Regions from separate parts of the Nocardioides daedukensis genome, predicted to be linked through region 1. Evidence: predicted binding sites of a transcription regulator. Region 1 holds the regulator's gene; the other holds the start of a gene.
What was found. Region 1 encodes HrcA, which represses chaperone genes, less so after heat shock. Its sites were predicted from a motif close to TTGGCACTCGNNNNNNNCGAGTGCCAA; they were not measured.

Region 1 (4,408 bases):
CATCCCCATCATCGAGGTCAGGTGGTGGACCGGCTCCTGCTCGCGGATCTCGGCGAGCCTGGGCTGTGGGTCGAACCCGTCGCGCCGCAGCGGCCAACCCAGGGACTCGGGGATCCGGTCGAGCCGGGAGAGATCGATGTCCGGGCTCGGAAGGATCCGGAGCAGCACCCCACGCACTGCTCCGAGCACCCGCCGCTTGATCTGCGTCATACCCCCAGCGTTCCAGATCTGCGGCGGTTCACACATCGGGGATCGCCCGGATCTGTTGCTCAACCCCAGCGAGTGGTGCGCGCCAACAGCGCGGACACCGCGGCGACGCCTGCGGTGGAGGTGCGCAGCACCTCTGTGCCCAGTCGGACCGCGCGCACACCTGCCGCGTCGAAGAGATCCAGCTCCTCATCACTCACGCCGCCCTCGGGGCCGACGACCAGGGCGATGCGGCCCGACTCGGGCACGGCCACCGAACGCATCGGGGTCTGTGCACCCTCGTGCAGCACCAGCGCCAGGTCGACACCGGCGAGCAGGTCGAGCACGGTGGCGGTGTCGGCCAGCGGACTCACCTCGGGAAACCAACTCCGCCTGGCCTGCTTGGCGGCCTCACGTGCCGTGGACGCCCACTTCGCGTGCGACTTCGCCGCGCGCTCACCGCGCCAGACCGCCACCGAGCGGGCCGCGGCCCACGGCACGATCACCTGCACCCCGATCTCGGTCAGCACCTCGACGGCGAGCTCACCCCGGTCTCCCTTGGGCAGCGCCTGCACCACGGTGACGTGGGGCGTCGCGGGTACGGCGTACGCCAGCTCGTCGATGCGCACGGTGAAGACCCGCTTGCCGGTCGAGACCACCTCACCCGGCGCGGAGCTCCCGGCGCCGTCGGTGAGGACCACCCGTTCGCCGACCTTCAGCCGGCGCACCGCCACCGCGTGATGGGCCTCGTCACCGGTGATCTCGACGCTCGAGCCTGCGGCGACGTTGGCCAGGGACGGGACCAGGTGGACCGGGAGCGACATCAGTGGAAGGCGTCCCGCAACCGCCCGAAGACCGACTTGTGGGTCGGCTGGACGCTGCCGTCGGGTGTCTGCTCGCCACGGATCTCGGCCAGCTCGCGCAGCAGCTCCTCCTGGCGGGCGTCGAGGCGACCGGGAGTCTCCACCACGGTGGTGACGATCAGGTCGCCGCGGCCGGTGTTGCGCAGGCCGGGCACGCCGCGAGCACGCAGGACCTGCTCGGTGCCCGACTGGGTGCCCGGCTTCACCTCGAGGGTGAAGCTGATCTCGACGTCGGAGTCCGTGCCGTCCTCCACGAGGTCGCCCTCGAGGGTCGGCAAGGTCAGGGTGGTGCCCAGCGCGGCTGCCGTCATCGGCACCGAGACCGTGCAGTGCAGGTCGTTGCCGTGCCGGGTGAAGGTCTTGTGCGGGGCCACGTGGATCTCGACGAACAGGTCGCCGGCCGGACCGCCACCGGGGCCGACCTCGCCCTGGCCGCTGAGCTGGACGCGGGTTCCCTCGTCCACGCCGGCGGGGATCTTGACGGTCAGGTTGCGGCGCGAGCGCACCCGTCCCTCGCCCGAGCACTCGCGGCAGGGCTCGGGGATGGTCGTGCCGAACCCACGGCAGGCAGCGCACGGGCGCAGGGTGCGGATCTCACCGAGGAACGAGCGCTGCACCTGGGCGACCTCACCGGCGCCGCGACAGGTCTCGCAGGTGACCGGCTTGCTGCCGGGAGCAGCGCCGCTGCCGGTGCAGGCGTCGCACACGATCGCGGTGTCGACCTTGAGCTCGTGGGTGACGCCGAAGGCAGCCTCCGCCAGCTCGACCTCGAGCCGGATCAGGGCGTCCTGGCCGCGGCGTACGCGGGGACGGGGGCCACGGCCACCGCCGCCTGCGCCACCGCCCTGGCCGCCGAAGAAGGCGTCCATGATGTCGGTGAAGGAGAAGCCGGCGCCTTGGCCGAACCCGCCGGCGCCGCCCATTCCTCCGCCGAAGGGGTCACCGCCGCGGTCATAGGCGGCACGCTTCTGCGGGTCACTGAGCACCTCGTAGGCCATCGAGACCTCTTTGAAGCGCTCCTGCGTCTCCGGGTCCGGGTTGACGTCGGGGTGCAGCTGTCGGGCCAGCTTGCGGTAGGCCTTCTTGATCGCATCCGCCTCCGCGTCGCGGGGCACACCGAGGAGTTCGTACAGGTCGCTCATGAGTCCTTCTTGTCGCTGGGCTCTGGATGGTTGGGTCGTTCGTGGGGCGAGGTCATGCCTCGTCGAGGATCCGGGACACGTAGCGGGCCACGGCCCGCACGCTTGCCATGGTTCCGGGGTAGTCCATGCGGGTCGGCCCGACGATGCCGAGGGAGGCGATGGCCTGGTCCTCGGGGCCGTAGCCGGTGGCCACCACGCTGGTGGCGGCAAGTTCTTGGTAGGGGCCCTCGTGGCCGATCCGGACGGTCACGGCGCCTGCCGAGCCGACCTCGCCGAGGAGCTTGAGCAGGATGACGTGCTCCTCCAAGGCCTCCAGCAGTGGCCGGACGGTGTCGAAGCCCTCGCCGAACCGGGCCAGGTTGGCGGTGCCACCGACTGCCACGCGCTCATCGGAGCGGTGGTCGGACATCGCTTCGACGAGTGAGGCGGCAACGGCCTGCGCTGTCTCGCGGAGATCGGGCTCGGTCTCCTCACCGACGCGGCCCAGGGCCCGGATCGCCTCGGCGATGATCTCGCCGGTTGCGGCGTGGTTGACCGAGGACCGCAGCTTCACGAGCTCGTCCTCGGTGAGCTCGCGCTCGCACTCGACGAGTCGCTGCTCGACCCTGCCGGTGCTCAGGATCAGCACCACGAGCAGGCGGTTCGCGGCCATGGCGACGATCTCGATGTGCCGCACCGTGCTGCGCGAGAGGGTGGGATATTGCACGACCGCCACTTGCCGGGTGAGCTGGGCGAGCAGGCGAACGCTGCGCTGGACGACGTCGTCGAGGTCGACCGCGCCTTGGAGGAAGTTGGAGATCGCGCGCTGCTCGGTGGCGCTCATCGGCTTCACCTTGGTGAGCCGGTCCACGAAGAGTCGGTAGCCCTTGTCGGTCGGGACCCGGCCGGCACTGGTGTGTGGCTGGTGGATCAGTCCCTCGTCCTCGAGGACGGCCATGTCGTTGCGCACCGTGGCCGGTGAGACTCCGAGCTGGTGCCGCTCGACCAGGGCACGCGAGCCGACGGGCTCCTCGGTGGAGACGTAGTCCTCCACGATCGCCCGGAGCACGGCCAGTCGTCGGTCCTCGACCATTCCGGACTCCTTCCGTCGTTGTGCGCCAGCCTGGACTCTGGCACTCCGTTGTCGCGAGTGCCAATCCTACTCGCCTGTCGATGCCCGCGCCGAACCTGCACTTGTTGCGCGTCGACCCGGCAGTTGTTGCGCGTTGAACCTGCAGTTCTTGCGCCCACTAGCCTGAGCACGTGCCCGACTCCCCCGCCGTCCTGACCGAGATCGCCGACCGCACCTGGGTCGCACGTAATGAGTTGATCGACGTGAACCTCACCGTGATCGGCGGCGAGCGCGGGCTCGTCGTGGTCGACACGCTCGCCTCGACGGCGGCAATGGCCACCATGCTCGACTCGATCCGCGCCCTCGGGGCAGGTCAGGTCGTCGGCGTGGTCAACACCCATGCGCACTTCGACCACGTCCTGGGCAACGCGGTCTTCGAGGGCACCCCGATCCACGCGCACGAGGCGACCGCCGCAGCGCTTGCCACCTTCCGCGACACCAGGACGGCGTTCGTCGGGAGTGAGGGTGGGCGGGAGCGTGCGGCCGAGATCGACGCCTCACCGGTGCTCCTGCCGGACCGGACCTTCTCCTCGGCGCAGGTCATCGACCTCGGGGACCGTCAGGTCGAGCTCCTGCACCCCGGGCGCGGCCACACCGACGGCGACGTCATCGTGCGTCTGCCCGACGCCGACGTCGTCGTACTGGGCGATCTGGTCGAGGAGTCCGGCCCGCCGGCCTACGGCCCGGACTGCTGGCCGATGGAGTGGCCCACCGCGCTCGACCTGGCGATCTCGCTGATGACCGACGACACGGTCGTGGTCCCCGGCCACGGCGGCGTCTCCGACTCCGACTTCGTGCACGAGCAGCGCGGGCAGATCGGCGTCGTCGCGGAGACCATCCGGGACCTGGCCGGACGCGGGATCCCGGTGGGCCAGGCCCTGGCCGAGGGTGAGTGGCCCTGGCCCGAGCACCTGCTGGATCAGGCCGTACGCCGTGGCTATGCGCACCTGCCTCGGACCGCCAAGCGATTGCCGCTCATCTGAACTGACCGCGCGGGGTCAACGACTCACTTCGGGTCGCCCTCGGCGAGCAGTCCGTAGAGACGTCGTCGAGTCTCACCGAGGATCTCGGCGGCCTCGGCCCGCTGCTGCTCGGTGCCGACGGTG
Region 2 (4,408 bases), 2.1 Mb from region 1:
TCCCCCACCGCGGCCTGGTTGGCCGTGACGATGAAGCCTTCCTCCGGGTCGAAGGCCTTGGGCAACGAGTCGAAGGGGATGTCCTTGCCGCTCCAGTCGTTCTCCGGGAGCCAACCCGCGGCCGGGCGGGTGCCGTCGTTGCCGGACTTGCGGATCGGGATCCGTCCCGGCGCTTGGTAGCCGATGTGTCCCTCGCGGTCGGCATAGACCAGGTTCTGTGCAGGCACCGAGAACGACGCGGCGGCCGCCCTGAACTCGTCCCAGTTGGACGCGCGGTTGAGACCGAGGATGGCGTCCGCGGTCGGTGCGGGATCGAGTGCGGTCCAGCGCAGTGCGACCGCATGGTTGGTCCGATCCTCGCCCGCGATCTGGGCGTTGGCACCGACCGTGCTGAGCTCGCTCGACACGTCTGAGACCAAAGGACCGTGGTCGGTCTCACGGATCGTGAGCTCGAAGTCCTCGCCGTCACGGACCTTGATGGTCTCCTGGCGGATCTGCAGCGGCCGCAGCTCACCGTCGTACTCCCACTGCTTGCCGGTGACCCGCTCGAGGTAGAGGTCGGTGACGTCGGGGCCCAGGTTCGTGAAGCCCCACGCAATGTCGTCGTTGTGGCCGATCACGACGCCGGGGACCCCCGAGAAGCTGAAGCCGGACACGTTGAACGGGCAGTCCGAGGAGATCTTGCGGCAGTGCAGGCCGACCTGGTACCAGATGCCGGGGATGCTGGTGGACAGGTGCGGGTCGTTGGCCAGCAGCGGCTCACCGGTGGCGGAGTGCTCGCCGTCGACGACCCAGCTGTTGGAGCCGATGCCGGGGCCTTGTCCGACGAGCTCGGGGACAGAACCGAGCGCCTTGCGGGTCTCGTCGAGTACGTCGAGCTGGTCGGCGGTATAGCCCGGGCGGGCGGGGTCGCGTGATCCCGGCTCGGTGGCCCGGGGCTCATAGCGCCCGTCGACCAGTGCGCCCTGGGTGACGATCGGCTCGTGCTCGGCATAGGGATAGGACGGATAGAGGTCGGCGACCTCGCTTTCCGTGTGGGAGACCGAGAGCATCGCCCGGGCGATCTCGTCCTCCATGTTGCCGCGCAGGTCCCACGCCATCGCCTTGAGCCAGGCCAGCGAGTCGACCGGGGTCCACTTCTCCGGGGTGTAGTCGAGCCCACCCAGGCCCAGGACCGTGTATTCAAGGGCGATCCGGGAGTTGGAGCGGTTGTCGAGGTACTGGTTGACGCCGTCGGCGTAGGACTGCAACGCAGCGCGGGTCTCGGGCTCGAGCATAGGCAGCTCGCGCTCGGCGACCCGGCGCCACCCCATCGTGCGCACCATCTTGTCGGTCTCGAGCGTGCTCTCGCCGAACAGCTCAGAGAGGCGACCGGCGGTGATGTGACGGCGTACGTCCATCTCGAAGAAGCGGTCCTGGGCGTGCACGAAACCCTGGGCCAGCATCAGGTCCGAGGTGGTGTCGGCATAGATCTGCGGGATGCCGTTGTCGTCACGGATCACCTGGACGTTGCCCTTGAGCCCGGCCAGCTCGATCTCGCCGTCGACCAGAGGGAACGGTCGACGGACCAGGACCGTCCCGGTCAGCAGCGTGGCGATCAGGGTGAGTACCAGGGCGGCCGTGACATAGCTCGCCCAGCGCACGCCCCAGGGCCACGAGCGGAAGGTTTGCCAGCGCTGCTTGAGATCCACGGTCGTCATTGTCCCTGCAGCGACTCGCGATCCGTGCTCAGGTGGTGCTCGGCGCGTCAGAGGAGGACGAGCTGGAGCTGGCGGAGGCTGACGAGGAACTGCTGCTCGAGGAGCTGGAGGAGTCGGAGGAGCTCGACGACTTGGCGGACGAGGAGCTGCCGGAGTCCGAGGCGGGCAGGGTGGAGCTGCTGCCCGAACCGCGAGAGTCGGTGCGATAGAAGCCGGAGCCCTTGAAGACCACACCCACTGCGTTGAACACCTTGCGCAGCCGGCCCTCGCACTCGGGGCACACGGTGAGGGCGTCGTCGCTGAAGCTCTGGAACTGCTCGAAGGCGTGTCCGCATTCGGTGCAGGCGTACTGGTAGGTCGGCACGGCTGGTCTTCCTCTGCTGAATGTCCTACGGATGTTCGGGACGGCGGCTCGGTGGCTGGCACTCAAAGCTGCCGACTGCCAATCATAGGTCACCTGTGGAGAACTCCCGGAACCGTCTTCGCTCCCACCTAGCGTTGCCGCATGCAACTGCCGAACCTGGACGAGTCCCGCCGCGCACTCCGGCGCCTGGTGCTGCGCCGGCGCCGTCTGCTCTCTGCATTGTTGCTGGGCCTGGCTGTCCTGGCGGGCCTCCGCGCCGTGGCTCCCCCACCGGCGTCCACGACAACCGTCGTTGTCGCGGCCCACGACCTGCCTGCCGGCGCCGTGGTCACCGAGGCGGACCTGACCACGGTCGCCCTGCCCGACGCTGCAGTGCCCACCGGCCTCGCCTCCACGACCTATGCCATCGGTCGCTCCACGACCGGTCCGGTACGTCGTGGCGAGCCGATCACCACCGTGCGCCTGGTCGGTGAGTCGTTGCTCAAGGGCTATTCCGGCCTGGTGGCCGTGCCGGTGCGTCTCCCGGATTCCGAGGTCGTCGGCCTGGTGCGCGTCGGTGATCGGATCGACCTGCTGGCGACCGATCCCGGGACGGGCGACACGCGCGAGGTCGGCCATCACCTTCTCGTGATCGCATTACCCCAGAACCGGCCTCCTGCGCAGCAGAATCAGTCACAAGGGCGTCTGATCGTGGTGGGCGCCACGTCCGCGATGTCCCGAGATATCACCTCTGCGGGGGTCACTATGTATCTGACGGCAGTTTTTTCACGCTAGCGTGTGGCGCTGTCCAAGTCTGCAAGGCAGTCGGGCGTCCTCGGGCGCCCACTCAAAAGGAGTAAACATGCAGGGATTCAAGGAATTCGTTCTCAGAGGAAATCTGGTCGAGCTCGCTGTCGCCTTCATCATGGGCACCGCGTTTGCCAAGGTGGTCGAGGCGTTCACCGGCGTACTGATGGGCTTCATCGGCAAAGTCGGCGGCGAGCCGAACTTCGACGGTGTCGAGCTGCTCGACGTCAACGTCGGCGTCTTCCTGACCCAACTGGTCAGCTTCTTGATCATCGCCGCGGTCGTCTACTTCTTCGTGGTGACGCCCTACAACAAGGCCAAGGAGCACTTCTTCGCCGACGAGCCCGAGGCCTCGGCGCCGGAGATCGTCCTGCTCCAGGAGATCCGTGACTCGCTGCAGACCCGCGGCGGCCAGATCTGATCGCAGGTCCGCCAGCTCCACGACTAACGACCCCGTAGCCAAGGCTGCGGGGTCGTTCCGTGTTCAGCCGTGTGCTCAGCCGTGTGTTCAGCCGTGGTGCGGGGGGACCTGGCTGCGGAACCAGTCGTCCGGGGTGCCCTTGCGGTCGCCGCCCTCACGGGCCCGCTCTTCTCGCGAGACCTCGGGCAGCGCCTCACCGAAGACCTCGGCCAGGCGCTTGCGACGCTTCCAGTCCGGCTCCACCGACGTCGGCTCCCCCGGGTTCGACTCTGCCGTGGGCTCCACCGAAGTCGACTCCGCGTCGGCTGCCCCTGCTCCAGTGGGCCCGGGCGCCTGCGCTGCGGCTTCCTCTACCTCGCCGTCGCCGGCGGGCGTGCGTGGATCATTCATCGTGATCAGCCTAGCTCCGGGATACCCAGTGGCTGGAAACCACCGGCAGAACAGCCAATCAGTATCCGGGAGCGCGAAGTGGCGCTCAGCGAACCGGCGCTCAGCGAACTGTGCTCAGCAGAGACCGTTCTCGCGAGCCACCCGCTCGGGGTCGGGGGTGAACTCGTCCTCGGGCTCGGCCTCTTCGGTCGAGTCGCTCGGCGACTCGCTCTCCTCCGGGCTGGCATCCGGGCTCGCGCTCGCGGTCTCGTCGGGCTTGCGCGATCCGGGCTTGTCGCTGGCCGAGAAGGCATCGACGCTCAGGCGACGGCTCAGCGGCTGGTCGGTGCGGATCAGCTCCCAGAGCTCCTCGGCGTCCTCGGTCCAGATCACCCGGTTCGGGTCCGGCTGGTAGGTCTCGAGCGGCACGGTGATGAACTTGATGTTGCCCAACCCGATGTCCTGGAACTGGGCCCCGAGGTCGGCGATCTTCTTCACCGAGTCGAGCTTCTGGTCCAGGGTCAGCGACTGGGTCGCGGCGTTGAGGAACCGGATCAACCGATCGGGGCGGGCCAGCATGCCCTTGCTCATCACCTTGTTGGCCATCGCGGCGATGAACGCCTGCTGGCGCTTCATCCGGCCGAGGTCGCCGTTCTCCCGCTCACCGATGCCGTGACGGACCCGGACATAGTCCAGGGCCTCGTCACCCTTGACGGTGCGGGTGCCAGCCTTGAGGTCGATGTTGCCAGCGGTGTCGTTGACGTCCTC

Region 2: a site for HrcA is predicted at 2,120-2,146, ahead of BJ980_RS08055 (FmdB family zinc ribbon protein). Genes of this name have one in related genera too.

Annotation. Positions count from the first base shown of each region.
Region 1 covers NZ_JACCAA010000001.1:3,694,396-3,698,803, reverse strand. Annotated here, with positions in the region: gene BJ980_RS18055 (cytochrome P450) at 1-210, opposite strand, end outside; gene BJ980_RS18050 (16S rRNA (uracil(1498)-N(3))-methyltransferase) at 270-1,010, opposite strand; gene dnaJ (molecular chaperone DnaJ) at 1,010-2,191, opposite strand; gene hrcA (heat-inducible transcriptional repressor HrcA) at 2,244-3,263, opposite strand; gene BJ980_RS18035 (MBL fold metallo-hydrolase) at 3,434-4,285, shown strand; gene BJ980_RS18030 (PadR family transcriptional regulator) at 4,309-4,408, opposite strand, start outside.
Region 2 covers NZ_JACCAA010000001.1:1,622,030-1,626,437, forward strand. Annotated here, with positions in the region: gene BJ980_RS08050 (penicillin acylase family protein) at 1-1,691, opposite strand, end outside; gene BJ980_RS08055 (FmdB family zinc ribbon protein) at 1,729-2,064, opposite strand; gene BJ980_RS08060 (SAF domain-containing protein) at 2,206-2,838, shown strand; gene BJ980_RS08065 (MscL family protein) at 2,906-3,271, shown strand; gene BJ980_RS08070 (hypothetical protein) at 3,359-3,661, opposite strand; gene BJ980_RS08075 (LCP family glycopolymer transferase) at 3,776-4,408, opposite strand, start outside.